2 regions of the Pseudovibrio sp. Ad13 genome follow, and region 1 is predicted to be linked to the other one. Evidence: riboswitches for the same ligand, from Rfam matches in the RefSeq annotation. Region 1 holds a riboswitch; the other holds the start of a gene.
What was found. Region 1 has a riboswitch for S-adenosylmethionine ahead of PsAD13_RS07915 (hypothetical protein). Riboswitches for the same ligand answer to the same signal wherever they lie in the genome.
Positions count from the first base shown of each region.

Region 2: it holds a riboswitch for S-adenosylmethionine, as region 1 does, so the genes downstream of both, PsAD13_RS00770 (O-succinylhomoserine sulfhydrylase) here and PsAD13_RS07915 (hypothetical protein) in region 1, are expected to answer to the same signal.

Region 1 is NZ_LMCC01000005.1:237,202-244,155, reverse strand. Features, by position in the region: gene PsAD13_RS07930 (GNAT family N-acetyltransferase) at 1-213, shown strand, start outside; gene msrA (peptide-methionine (S)-S-oxide reductase MsrA) at 332-961, shown strand; gene PsAD13_RS07920 (PQQ-dependent sugar dehydrogenase) at 1,047-2,288, opposite strand; SAM-I-IV-variant riboswitch at 2,576-2,706, shown strand; gene PsAD13_RS07915 (hypothetical protein) at 2,754-3,134, shown strand; gene PsAD13_RS07910 (group III truncated hemoglobin) at 3,164-3,613, opposite strand; gene PsAD13_RS07905 (acyl-CoA thioesterase) at 3,646-4,074, opposite strand; gene PsAD13_RS07900 (group III truncated hemoglobin) at 4,134-4,547, opposite strand; gene PsAD13_RS07895 (Crp/Fnr family transcriptional regulator) at 4,628-5,317, opposite strand; gene PsAD13_RS07890 (ChbG/HpnK family deacetylase) at 5,537-6,334, opposite strand; gene PsAD13_RS07885 (glycosyltransferase family 39 protein) at 6,416-6,954, opposite strand, start outside.
Region 2 is NZ_LMCC01000001.1:150,823-157,776, forward strand. Features, by position in the region: gene PsAD13_RS00755 (crosslink repair DNA glycosylase YcaQ family protein) at 1-707, shown strand, start outside; gene PsAD13_RS00760 (hypothetical protein) at 795-1,688, shown strand; gene PsAD13_RS00765 (hypothetical protein) at 1,830-2,267, shown strand; gene PsAD13_RS00770 (O-succinylhomoserine sulfhydrylase) at 2,349-3,533, opposite strand; SAM riboswitch at 3,601-3,678, opposite strand; gene PsAD13_RS00775 (2'-deoxycytidine 5'-triphosphate deaminase) at 3,802-4,908, shown strand; gene PsAD13_RS00780 (YigZ family protein) at 4,913-5,461, shown strand; gene PsAD13_RS00785 (hypothetical protein) at 5,620-6,030, shown strand.

The DNA.
Region 1 (6,954 bases):
GCATCTGCCTTCATCATGGATTTTCTGGTCTACTCAGAACACCGTGGCAAGGGGTATGCCTCCAAAGCTCTTGAGGCGTTGAAGGCGATATTCAAGAAAGACGGTCTGACACGTATTGGACTGCGTGTTGCCCCCGACAATCACGGCGCCATACGCACCTATTACAAGGCTGGTTTTAACGTGACCGGTTGGAATATGTCCTGCGAGGTTTGAGACGCGAACCATGCTCTCGCTGATTGACGTTTTGTTGAAGTGACTTCATTTCCGTTGTGGGCTGGTGGCTGCTAGGGTTTTGGAAATTCCAATGCATGACCTGATTTAAGGATCTGAGATGATTGCACGCAAAGCTGCAAAAGCCGTTGCCGTTCTTCCCTTGCTTTATGCTGTGAGCCAGCCCGCACAGGCTGCTGAGACCGAAACCGCGATTTTTGCTGGTGGTTGCTTCTGGTGTATCGAGTCCGACTTTGACAAGATCGAGGGCGTCCTTGAGACCACATCTGGATACACGGGTGGCCGCAGTGCAAACCCGACCTACAAGCAGGTTTCTGCTGGTGGCACAGGTCATATTGAAGCGTTGGAAGTGAAGTTTGATCCGGCCAAGGTGTCTTATGAAGAGCTGCTGACAGCCTTCTGGCATTCCGTTGATCCAACTGATGCTGGTGGTCAGTTTTGTGATCGTGGTGAGAGCTATCAGACAACCATCTTTGCGACCTCTCCTGCGCAGCTGAAGGCTGCAAAAGCCTCCAAGAAAGCGCTTGGAAAGTCAGGTGAAGTGAACCGCCCGATTGTAACACCGATCCGCACTGCAGCTCCGTTCTATGATGCAGAAGATTATCATCAGAACTACTATGAGAAAAACCCGATCCGCTACAAGTTCTACCGCTATCGCTGTGGTCGTGATCAGCGCGTCAAGCAGGTCTGGGGTCCAAATGCTTACAAAGGTATCCCCGGCGAGCACTAAGGGCTTAGTATAGAACTTAAGAAGACCAGAGGCACTGCTCTGGTCTTTTGCTTTTAGGTGTGTTGTCGCAGGTCAGAGGATATCCCTAGTCTTCGTAGTACATGCGATAGATCCCTCCGGCAGAGTCATCAGAGATCAACAAGGACCCATCGCCAAGCTCGACCACGTCTACCGGACGGCCCAGATAATCGCCGCTTGCATCAATCCAGCCTGTTGCGACAATACTTGGGGCGCCAGCTTCTTCTTTCTCGTTGATGGGCACAAACACCACACGTGCGCCAATTGGCACTGAGCGGTCCCATGAGCCGTGCTGCGCGATGAAGACACCGCCCTTGTATTCTTCAGGGAACATATCGCCCTGATAGAACGTCATGCCCAAACTTGCGGCATGGGCATCCAGTTCGACTTCCGGACTCACCACGCCACTTGGAACAGGCTCATCAATGTAGTGCGGGGTACGGACCGTTCCGCCGCCATACCAAGGGAAGCCGTAGTTCTTGCCCGGCTCGGTGGCCTTGTTCAGCTCTTCAGGCGGGATGTCATCTCCCATGCCGTCCACCTGATTGTCGGTAAACCAGAGATTGCCGGAGTTTGGATGGAACTCCAGGCCCACGGAGTTTCTGATCCCGGTCGCGTAGACCTGACGGTCCATACCATCTACGGTGATGGAAATAATGCCGCCGATGCCGAGGCTGTCATAGAGTTTCAGCTTCATCTTGGGCGGGACGTTGTAAGGCTGGCCAAGAGAGATGTAGATGCGGTCATCCGGACCCTGATCACACACGCGGGAGGAGTGATTATAGCTTTCTTCAGAGGGAGGGATAAGCATGCCCTTGCCGACCAGCACCTTCACTGCTGGCTTGCCCTGCTCTTTGTTTTCCAATGCGTTCGGAAAACTCAGAACACGGTTTTGCTCAGCAAGGACTAATGAGCCATCTTTTGTGAAGCACACACCATTTGGGATAATGAAGGATTGATCTGGAGCGAACTGGCGAACTTCTGCAGCTTTCTTGCCCTCTTCATCCGGAGTAACGACCCAGACTCTGTCCGTGGTCGTTCCTACAAAGACAGTTTTGCCATCAGGCGCGACGGCCATATGGCGGGCATCTGGCACGGCTGCATAAGGTTCGATGTGGAAGCCTTTGGGCATGACCACAACTTCAGTGTTGCGAGCCAGAGTTTTCTGCTCTTCAGAGACCTGCTCCACAAACTCTGTTTTGACACCATCGACCATTTTGGTGGTCGTTGCTGCCAGAGAAGTGGTTAGCAGCAAGGCGTAGGCGCACCCTGTCAGGACTCCAAAGAGAACGGGCTTTGTGGTGCACATCGTTTTTTCCTTCCTGAAGCGCTTAGAAATTTGACTGAGAAAATTTATCGGAATATTTGAAATGCTCTGCCTTTTTGAGCCGCCACTATGCGCTCATTCAAAGTCTGAGGAGAATACTCAGATATGACGGGAATTCGGTTTATAGAACCACAAAAATTGAAGATATTCACTTAGCGGAAGTTGCGTTTTGTGGTGCTAGAATACGACACAACGTAAGTTTGAAAGTGTGGACAAAGAACAAAGGAAAGGTGCCCACTTGCAATTGCCTCATTTTCGTGCCAAATCCTACGCATCATCAAGAGAAGGGCTGGCGCCCTCGCCAACCTGCCTAACCGGGCAAGGTGGTCTCCGCCAAAAGGGATGTGGTTTCGAAGTGAGGACGCTGTCTTCATCATTCGTAACAACCAAGCGGTAGTTTCAATGGATTTTGCGCCAGTCCTCCTCGGGAAACCGATGGAGGATTTAATGTTTGATATTGCTGGTCAGCCACAGTCTGCATGGCAATCGTATGTATCTGAATATGTGCCTCAATCTTTGAGGGAAGCCGTCGCACACCTTGCCGACGAGTTTACTGCTGCCTATTTGCTGGATTGCCTGATTTTAGAAAAAGGGCTGCGCAGTCGGCTGCTTTCCAACTCCACACGCCAGCCGAATACGCCGCTGACCACCGACGAGCGCTCCGACAGGTTTGCTGTGCTGCTTCGGCTTTGGGCAGAAGGCTGTCACACGGTTGTTGACGAGCGCTTGTTTGCGGATACTGCACGTCGTCGTCCTGAAGAACTGGAAGCCTTGCGTGAGTACTTCAGGCAAAACGCACTGCGCTCGAAAAAGAAATTCCCGAGCTAGTTAAGCTGCACTAAAATAAGAACTGATTTTTAAGCTGCGCGGCTGCCGAATTTTACGGGAGGTGTAGCAAATGGGTCTGCGAACATTGCAAGCCACAGACTCTGTGCGATGCGCTGTGCAGTTGCCAGAAGAAGCGGTGCGGCTTCTGCTGAGAAAATCGCATAGACTTCGTCTTCAAACAGGTCCATCCACTCATGGAAATTCTCAGTGGTGACCCCTTGAATCCTCGCGTGAGCGGGAACCGGCTTGCCTTTATACGATCCAGTTTTTAGCAGAACAGACGCCCAAAAGTGCTTCATCTTATGTAGATGCGGACCCCAGTCCTCACCCATCTCTCTCAGGAAGATCGGCCCAAGCGTTTCGTGCTGGCGGACCTTGCCGTAAAAACTCTCAACCAGATGATTGATCTGGGCAGGTGTGATGGAAGGATCAAGCGGTGTCCGTTCACGCGCTGACATAACGGGAATTTTTGATGACACTGCTTGTTTCCTATTCCTGGTCCGCGATCCGCTTAAGCCTTGTTGTATTTAGCACGTTGCTCTTCAGAGATCACAATCGGTTTGCCGTCATCGTCAACAGCAACAAAGGTGAACTGAGCATTCGTCACCTTCTCGCGATAGCCAAAGCGGTGGCGCAAAGCCCAGGCCTCAATGGCAAGCGTTACAGAGGTTCTGCCAACACGGAGCACGTTGGAGTAGACACACATTACATCGCCCACTTTAACAGGGCGGATAAAGGTCATGCTGTCGATCGCAACAGTCACAACGCGCTCCATGGCGCACTGGCTTGCTGCAATACCGGCGGCAATATCCATTTGAGAGACAACCCAACCGCCGAAGATATCGCCAGAAGCATTGGTGTCTGCCGGCATCGCCATTGTGCGCGTGGTCAGTTCACCAATTGGCTGCTCTTCTTCGACAGCGTCTCTTGTATCATTCATAGTTCTAAAGCTCCGTAGATCCACCAGAGGAAATGCTATGCATGGCGAAGCTCAACTACTCAAGCAGGGATCATCGCCATATGGAAGCAATCAACAACCTGGGTCGCACATTTCTTGGTGTTGGGCCGAGCGGTTTCAGCAACGCATTCATCTACTGCATTCTCGAATAATTTCAACCAGCTGGCAATATCATCGCTGCATACCTGCTTTGCAGCACCACGATACTTGCCAAGTGGACGGCCAGAATAGCTTCTATCTTTCATGAGAGCGGAGCACCAGAATCGCACGGCCTGAGCTTCGTAATCCTCCCAGTCGCACTTCATGCTATTTTGGTAGACTGATGCCAGCTCGCCATTGTGACGGAGTTTTTCTGAATGACTGGCAACCAAAGCACGCACTTGAGAATGCGTCAGGTCAGGATGGATTGGTGTGCACTCGTCCTGCGGGCGAATGTCAAAATGCTGATAGGTCATCTCGGTGTTTCAGGAGCCTTGTAGGGACAAGACCCATGCCCTTCTTGTTACTTCGGGTCACTTTTACTCAAATACCGAGTTTAAAGCTCTGCGGCAGCTCGTAGCACCTCCGGCTTTTCGAGGCAGTAATATCCAGAGAGGCGGCTGATAACACCTTCTCTCTTCCAGACATTGAGGACGCGGCTGACGTTCTCCCGAGCACCACCAGCCATATTGGCGATTTCAGCCTGAGAGATCTTATAGTGAACAAGGATTTTGTTGCTGTCGACTTTTTTGCCAAATGTTTCAGAGAGTTGCAGCAGTGTCTGCGCAACCCGGCCATTGAGTGGCAAGAAGGACCGTGCAGCGAGTGCATCATTTGAACGACGCAGGCGAGTCGCTACGATCTGCAGCATGTGACGGTAAACAGCGGGGTTTTCATCGGCGTAGCGATAAAATGCAGCTTTGGAGATAAATGCAAGCTGGCTCGGCTTGAGTGCCGTAACGGTAGCGGAACGCTCACTGCCGTCAAGCAAAGCAATTTCACCTACCAGAGAGCCCTGGCCGAGAACTGCGAGCAGCTGCTCACTGCCATCCAACGAGACGACGGAGACTTTCATGCTGCCTTCGATGATTGCGTAACAACCATTGCCCGGATCTCCGGCCTTGAAGAGAACTGCGCCGGATTTCAATGACATAGGCTGAGCTATCTCAGAGAGACCGTGTGCGTGTTCCTCAGCCAAACCCGACAGTGAAAAGCTGTTTTGAAGGAGTTCTTTGAACTTTGTCATCTTGCCACAAGATCCTGACGCGCCGTAGATTCAGTTTTTTAGTTTAAGCTGCATCAATATAATTGATGATTTTAATTAGGTCTATCATGCGGCCATTTTGTGACCGGAGTCACAGAGATGTTCTTTAGTTTTAGGCAAATTGGGGGTGTTCATAAATACCCCAACGTTTATGGCAAATTCAAAAGGAACGATCTCTTCAACCGCAGGAAGAGATCGTTCTTAGAACAAGAAGATATCTTTTTCCATCAAAAGAAACGGAAATTCCTCACTTATCAGGAACTTCAGCTGGTTCTCACGGGATGAGCTCTGGCGTACGTTTTTCTTTTTGACGGGTTGGGCCTGCTCTTCAGGATAGGATGGCCGACATAGGACCATCGCCGAATCCTGTGCCTCATTGATTCCGTGCCAAAAGAAGTCTCTCAGATCCGTATCCTCATCAGCCATTGGCAGATCTGGACCTGAGAATATAGTTTCCAATCCGGCTTTGGTGGCGCGCTTTGAAATGGAATTGCTCGATCGACTAACACCAGCAGGCAGTACCAGCGCAGGCTCTCGTCCTGTCATCATGCTGAGCACCGTGATGAGCGCTGAATGCACGGCAGGATGCTTTGCGAGGTTTCCCTGAATGGCAACAAATGCTGGCGGACGGGCATAGACCTCTTCGAACAGATCCACCTGTGCGGCGATCTCAGCGGCGATCGCCTCTTCCGGCAGCATCTTCATGGGGCTGCGCATTGCATACCACCACGGCGCGGGGAACGTCTCTCCGAATACGGTCCGGCCAAAATCGGTGAGTGGCCCGGCGGGCTTTGTCAGTGTGACTGTCAGACCGACCATGGTTTCATGTTCGGCCCAGGCAACCACGTCACGCAGCTGATAGAACTCCCTCGACCACATCTTGCCAGTGACAACACAGCCTACGGCAGAGAGCCGGCCTGCGATGATTAGATCGCAGATCGCCCGGTCAACTCCATAGCTTTGCCCAAATTCGAGACTCGTCAAGAGGATGCGCTTCATCGCGCGGATCTCCCAATCCAAAAGGTTCAGGAGTACATTTAACAAAGCCTGCAAATTTAACGCAACGGAATCTCAGCTGTTTCAGTTGGATTTCAGGGGCTGTTTCGGGTCTGACAATCGGTAGACCCGTACATTTTCAATAGCTGTTTTTCCGAATAATCCCTTATTCTCTCGGGGGATGGTCTTCAGCAGCTCAACCTGATTGAAGTTGGCTTTCAGCTTTTGAGAGCGGTCTCTTCTTTCCTCGGTGACGTACAGCATGTCACTATTTTCAGGATTTTGGAGATTATCGGGAATCATTGCATAGCGCATTCGCTCAGGAATTCCGTAGACTTTGAGGTCTGTCTTCTTGAGCGCATTCGACATTTGGCCCGTCAAACCATAGCTGGTTGTGCCAATCCAATTGATGTCATTTGCGTCTGCCAACTCGGTCAGTTCATCGCCAATATCTTGCCAGCCGCGCATCTGATGCGTTGGATCTTTACGGCCCAGAGATGTGTTGAGCGGGGTGTAGGCGTGGATATAGACCACCCCAGCGACAACGACACCCAGGCCGACTGCAGTCGGGGCAAGCACCTTGAACCAGCGACCAACATTGGCAGGCGGATAAGCTGCTGCAA
Region 2 (6,954 bases), on a different contig from region 1:
CGCTTGAATATCTCTGGCGGACCGGACAAATCTCCGTCTCCCGGCGTGAAAACTTTCAAAAACTCTATGACCTGACAGAACGCGTCATCCCTGAGGATCACCGCTCCGCTAAACCCAGCCATGCAGAAACCATAGAGTGGGCTTGCAACTCCGCAATCGACCGCCTCGGCTTCGCTACGCCCAGCGAAATTGCAGCCTATTGGGACAAACTAGACCTTGCCGATGTCAAAGCATGGTGTGAGCAAGCCCAGAAGCGTCAGGAACTAATCCCTGTTGAGATTCAACCTGCCAGCGACACGAAGCCCAAATTATGTCTCGCACGCCCAACAATTGAAGATGAACTGAGATCCCTCGAAGCCCCTTCCCAACGGATCCGCATCCTCAGTCCATTCGACCCGGCATTAAGAGACCGCAAGCGCGCTGAGTTCCTTTTTGACTTCAATTACCGCATCGAAATCTTCGTCCCTGAACCAAAACGGCAATACGGCTATTATGTCTTCCCCGTAATGGAGGGGGACAAGTTGATTGGTCGCATTGATATGAAGCGTGACAAAGCCTCCAATGCTTTGGCCGTAAAACGCTTCTGGCCCGAGGCTGGCATTCGCATGGGCAAAGGCCGCCAACAACGATTGGAAGCTGAACTGGAGCGATGCACCCAGTTTGCTGGCTGTGAAGATCTTCAGTTCCTCTCAGCTTGGCAAGGATAGCCCATTGGATGGCGGGACTATCAGAAACGTAAGTAACCTCCAATACTGCTGGTAAACGTCGCATTCTCGTCAGCACCAAGAGAGCAAATGGGCCAGCTTTTGCAAACTTTGTTGCGTATTCTGCTCTGCCTTGTGGCGCTGAATACCTCTGCCAGCCAGGCCCAACCTCTCTTTGATTTAGACGACCACTTCACCTTCAATCCGCAAGGCAAGTACCAACCCCGCCTCATTGGCCTGTTTGAGACAGATCGCAATAACACATCTGGAGCCGCCGAAGTCATCACGCCAGTCTTTCAGGACAGTCATGGCATGTTCTTCGCTGATGTCCGCTCCGGCAACTCCTCTGATGCTGTTTATCTCATAAGTGCTGGCGGTGGCCTCCGTCACTTTGTGCGGCCAAACCTGATTGGCAGCACCTACATCTTCATGAACTACAAGGAAGATTACGAACGCGGCCCTGCAACTGCAGTCACCACGGGCATCGAGTTTCTGGCAAATAACTATGAGGCTCGCTTCAACGCACAATTCCCGACAAGCAAAGTCCGCATTCTGGAACCGGAGCCGGGCAGCACAGACCAACGCGAAAGCATTCCTCTCCTCAATCTTTCAGGAGAGATTGGCTACGACCTCCCCGGAACTGACGATCTGGGGTTCGGCCTCCGCATCTATGCAGGAGGCTTTTATAGAACCGCCAACAACATTGAAGAGATAAGCGGAGCACAGGGACGGTTTGAAATATCCCGTGCAGGCTGGCTTGGCGTACCTGGATTGAAGACCACATTTGTTGGACAGATCCGCTATCACAGCGACATCAACTATCCCATTGGTGCTTTTCAACTCCGCATAGGCCTTCCCATCGTCAGATATTGGAAGGGCATCACCGTCGATAACTACAACGAGCTCTCTCACATAGAACGTCGCATGACAGAACGCGTGCGACGCCCCCTCACTATTCACAATCGCACGCGTCGTATTCCCTAGAACTCCACTTAAAATGAAAGCCCTAGGCATTAAACCACTCGAAGCGTTACCCCTCCCGGTTTCAGGGCATCACAGACCCCCAGCATTAATGTTAATCTTTTCCGATAGGATACCGCTTCCAGCTCTTCCGGGGACAACCACATGAGGACTATTCCACTCACGCTCATTCCGTTTTTGCTCTACAACGCTGTGGCATTTCGGTGGTTTGAAGATCTAGAGCCGGTGCTTGATCAAGGCTACAACGTCACCCCTTGGGCTGCCATTGTATTCCAGATCCCACTGCCATCCGGACTGCTTGTTCCTCTGGATGTCGCCACCCTTCTGCTTGCAGGCACTTTGGTCCTGCTCTTCGTTGAGATCATCAAAGCCACCAGAACCAGCACACTCTCACTGGTAGATCACAGCTTGTCTCTGTTGATCCTCGTGGCCTACCTAATTGAGTTCCTCTCGGTACAAGAAGCTGCCACTCCGCTCTTCCTCCTGCTCATGACCATCACGTTTCTGGATGTCATCGCCGGATTCATCATCACCTTGTCTGGAGCACGACGAGATGTAGTTGTGGCAACCAGCAACAGCTAACAACAAGTCTGCAGCATTGGGCTTTAATGCATGAGGGCACCCGATTGGATGCCCTCATGCCAGTCATAATGTGCAACACGCTTAAAGCGCGGTCAGTGCCTTAGCGACGTCTTCCAGCAGGTCATCTGCATCTTCCAGACCAACAGAAAGACGAAGCGTCTTGTCTGTAATGCCCAGCTCCAAACGCGCATCTTCCGCAACACTCTGGTGCGTAGTCGTCGCCGGATGGGTAATCAGGCTCTTCGCATCACCAAGGTTGTTGGAAAGGCTGACAATCTCCAGTGCATTGGAGAACTTGAAGGCCGCTTCCTTACCACCCGCCAAATCAAACGCCAGCATGGTAGACCCACCCTGCATCTGCTTGGCCACGATATCCGCCTGTGGGTGATCAGCACGGCCCGGGTAAATCAGCCGAGACACTGCAGAATGATCCGCAAGGAACTCTGCCAGCTTGCCTGCATTCGCAGTCTGACGCTCAACACGCAGAGACAATGTCTCCAGACCTTTCAGCAGAACCCAGGCGTTGAACGGGCTCATCGCAGGCCCAGTATGCTTGAACGGGTCATGGAATTCTTCCACAATCCACTTTTCATCAGAAAGCACGATACCGCCCAGACATCGGCCCTGCCCGTCAATATGCTTGGTCGCAGAGTAGATCACCACATCAGCGCCCAAGGCCAGCGGGCTCTGCCAGATAGCAGTCGCAAACACGTTGTCGACAATAAGCCGTCCACCAGCTTCGTGAATAATATCCGCAACAGCTGGAATATCGATCACTTCAAGCGTCGGGTTGGTTGGGCTTTCAAGGAATGCCGCTGTGGTGTTCGGACGAACAGCTGCTTTCCATTGCTCAATGTCAGTGCCATCAATCAGCGTGGACTCCACACCATAACGTGGCAGCAGCTTTTCGATGATGTATCGGCAGGAACCGAACAGTGCCTTTGGTGCAATCACGTGATCGCCAGCTTTAACGCAGGCCATAATCGCAGAGTTAACAGCCGCCATACCAGAAGCCGTGCCGCGTGCGGCCTCAGCGCCTTCCAGTTCACACATTCGTCGCTCGAACATTCCTACGGTCGGGTTTGCGTACCGGGAATAAATATAGCCCGGATTCTCGCCCAAAAAGCGTGCTTCTGCCGCCTCTGAGCTGTCGTAAACATACCCTTGTGTAAGGAAGATAGCTTCGGATGTTTCACCAAAGCTGGAGCGCGTTGTGCCTCCATGAACAAGCCGAGTTGCTGGCTTCCAGTTCTTTGCGTCTGTCATCGCTCATTCCTGCCCGAAGAGATATTGCTCTACCCCTTCATTAAAAAACCCCGGCGCGGGCCGAGGTCTATACAAGAACCCGACCCTTTAGCTACTTGTTTTACGTGGTTGCAAGCCGGTCGACCAAATCACCACGGAATAGGCAGCGTTTTTACCTCGAAAATACACTAGGGTCAATCAATCAGCTTAGGTTGCAGACTTGGCGAGAGATCAAACTTACGTTAATCAGTGTCAGAACGATTTGAGTACCAGTGGGGCGGAACCAACAATGACAGGCATTCTTCCGGCAAAAGCGATTGAAGCTATGTTTGCCAGCGGTGCAATTCAAGCAGACAGAGTGCCCGACGAGGACCAGATTCAACCTGCCAGTCTTGACCTGCGCCTCGGCGTAAAAGCATGGCGTGTTCGTGCCTCTTTTCTACCCGGCCCTGACGCAAAAGTGGAAGACAAGCTGGAAAAGCTCATCCTGCACGAGATCGACCTCTCCAAGGGCGCCGTGCTGGAAACCAACTGCGTTTACATCGTCCGCCTTCAGGAAGCACTGGACCTCCCGGCTGAACAGTCTGCCACAGCCAACACGAAAAGCTCCACGGGCCGCATCGATGTGTTCACCCGCGTCATCACAGATCAGGGCCGCGCATTTGACCGTGTTGAAGCTGGCTACAAAGGCCCGCTCTACGCTGAGATCTCTCCAAAGACCTTCCCAGTGCTGGTCCGCGAAGGTTCTCGCCTGTCCCAGATCCGCTTCCGCGATGGTGAAACCCTCATCAATGATGAAGACCTGACCAAAGTGCACAACCAGCACACGCTGGTTTCTGGCGGCAAGGACGAAGATGCCATCAACAACGGCGTACAGGTGTCCATCGACCTGAAAGGCTCTGGCAAAGACAGCCTCATCGGCTACCGCGCCAAGCGCCATACAGGTGTGATCGACGTCGATCGCAAAAACGCACAGGACCCGGAAGACTTCTGGGAGCCGCTGTACAATCGCGGCGATGCAACGCTCATCCTCGACCCGAACGAGTTCTACATTCTGGTCTCGCAGGAAGCCGTCCACGTCCCACCACAATACGCCGCTGAGATGGTGCCATTCGACCCGCTCGTCGGCGAGTTCCGCGTCCACTACGCAGGCTTCTTCGACCCCGGCTTCGGCCACTCCACCGTTGGTGGCACAGGCTCCAGAGCCGTTCTCGAAGTCCGCTCTCACGACGTTCCCTTCATCGTAGAACACGGCCAGACGGTTGGCCGCCTCGTTTACGAGCACATGGAGGAAGTGCCAGAAACCCTTTACGGCGAAGGCATTGGCTCCAACTATCAGGGTCAGGCTCTGAAGCTTTCCAAGCACTTCAAAAGCAAAGAACCGGTAGGAGCATAAGCCCATGCCCCTCTTCACCGTTGAGCAGGAATACAACGCGATACTGGAAGAAAAGAAGTCACGCTTTCTTGCCTTTCTAGTACCCCATGTAGACTTTGCTCAGCGGCTGGCGGACCTTCGCGACGAGCACAAAAAAGCCAACCACCACGTCACCGCTTTCCGCAGAATGCTCCCCGAGGGACGCATCGATGAAGGCGGCAAAGACGATGGTGAACCGTCTGGCACCTCCGGCATGCCCACACTTAAAACACTCATTGGGGCAGACCTTGTGGATGTGGGCGTCATCATCGTCCGTTACTTCGGCGGCACAAAACTGGGCACCGGCGGTCTGGCACGGGCCTACTCCGGCGCCGCAAATCTCGCCATTCGGGAAGCTGAGCTTGTGCCATGGCTGCGCATCAAAACCCGCAGTGTCTCTGCCAGCTTCTCCAGCAGTGCCGAACTGGAACGCCAGGTCATTCTGCTACAGCTGGAAATCATCGAACGCACCTTCACAGAGGACGGCGTAACCCTGCTCGTCAGCGGTCCTGAAGATCAGGTAGACAAGCTTTAACCTTCAGTACTTACTAGCTTTTTCATGCCTCTCAGCATTCCTACCGCACCCAGATAATTAAAATCCTAATAAAAACTTAAGTTTTGGCACGCGCCTTGCGATGTGAATCCCAGGAAACGGCAGGTGTCTCATTTTGAGACGGTCGGGGGAGTGAAGTCATGCGTGTCACCCGCACTGGAAAAGCGATTAACACTGGAACAGACGCTGATCGTCGCTATCGCGATATCGGCTCTCGCCGCCACGCCAAAATCACAGAGCAAAATGCAGAGACTGTTTCAAGACGGAACACCTACGGGAAACCAGGCAAGGAACTGCAAGTCTCTGAGGATGTCGCCACCACGCAGACCCAGCACGAAAAAGACGCCCAGTTCTATGAACTGCCAAAGCGCATCAACGTCTTCCGCTGCAACTCCGCTTTCCTCGCCCACCTCATCGGCATCAAAGAAAACGCCGCCCACCTGCGCGACCGCCGCCGCGTAGAACCCGAGGAAGGCGCCATCAGCTACACCACCACCGAAAAAGCCCCCCGCCTCATCGGCGAAGGCCGCATCATCGAATACAACGCTTGAAGAAATAGAACAAAAGCTGTTTCAAAAACTCTTAGACTTCGCTAGGGAGAGCCTGTTGTACAATCTGCGGATCAGGCTTTGCTCGAATACTTCTACATATTCTCCTTTAACGGATATAACTTCCTCGCGGTAAATTGCGCGCACTTGGGCTTTAACGTCCTTAGCTGGCCGTTACTCTCGACGATCCTCGTTGTAAATCGAGCAATGTCACCCAGACTCCTGATGATCGTAGCAGTAAGCCAATTATTGCTCTTCGCCTTGATGACATACTTGTCAGGCGGACAAAGCGGTATCTTTGCAGTCCCAGATACATATTTCCACATCGCTTGGGCTATATTTCCAATACTTTGCCTCATCACCATCCTTTGGGGTTTGATTATGATGTTCCTGAAGGATGTGCCGAAATTGACCCGACCACAGGCCATTTTTTATTACATTTTCAGCTTGTTACTAACCTGTGCTAACCCCTTGGGCCCTCTATTGGCATTCACCACAGGTGTCGACGGTTTCTTATATCACGATGTCACATCTGCCTTCGTCTCAACACTCGGCGCCGTATTTGCAGCTTTTGCCCTAGTAACGTTCTTGCCCGCATCAGCTGGCGCAATCATCTATAGCTACCCAAACCCACTAGTTCGTCGACGGTTAATGACAGCAAGCTTACTCGCATGGAGTGCGTTTTCGCTCTGGATTTTGGATCACAGCCTCCAGTACTTCAATATAAGATCCGTAAAACTGGTTGCCTCAATTTTTTAACAGACAAGGCAATATGGACGGACACCACAAACACCAACAGCACCACATGGCATCCCATGCAGTGTTGAACCAGAGTTCCCGAAGGTCGGGATGAGCAAGGCGGCAGGCAATACCTGCGCTACTTATTTAAAAATGTTTCTTCGGCATCAGCTACACGCCTTGCCCGGG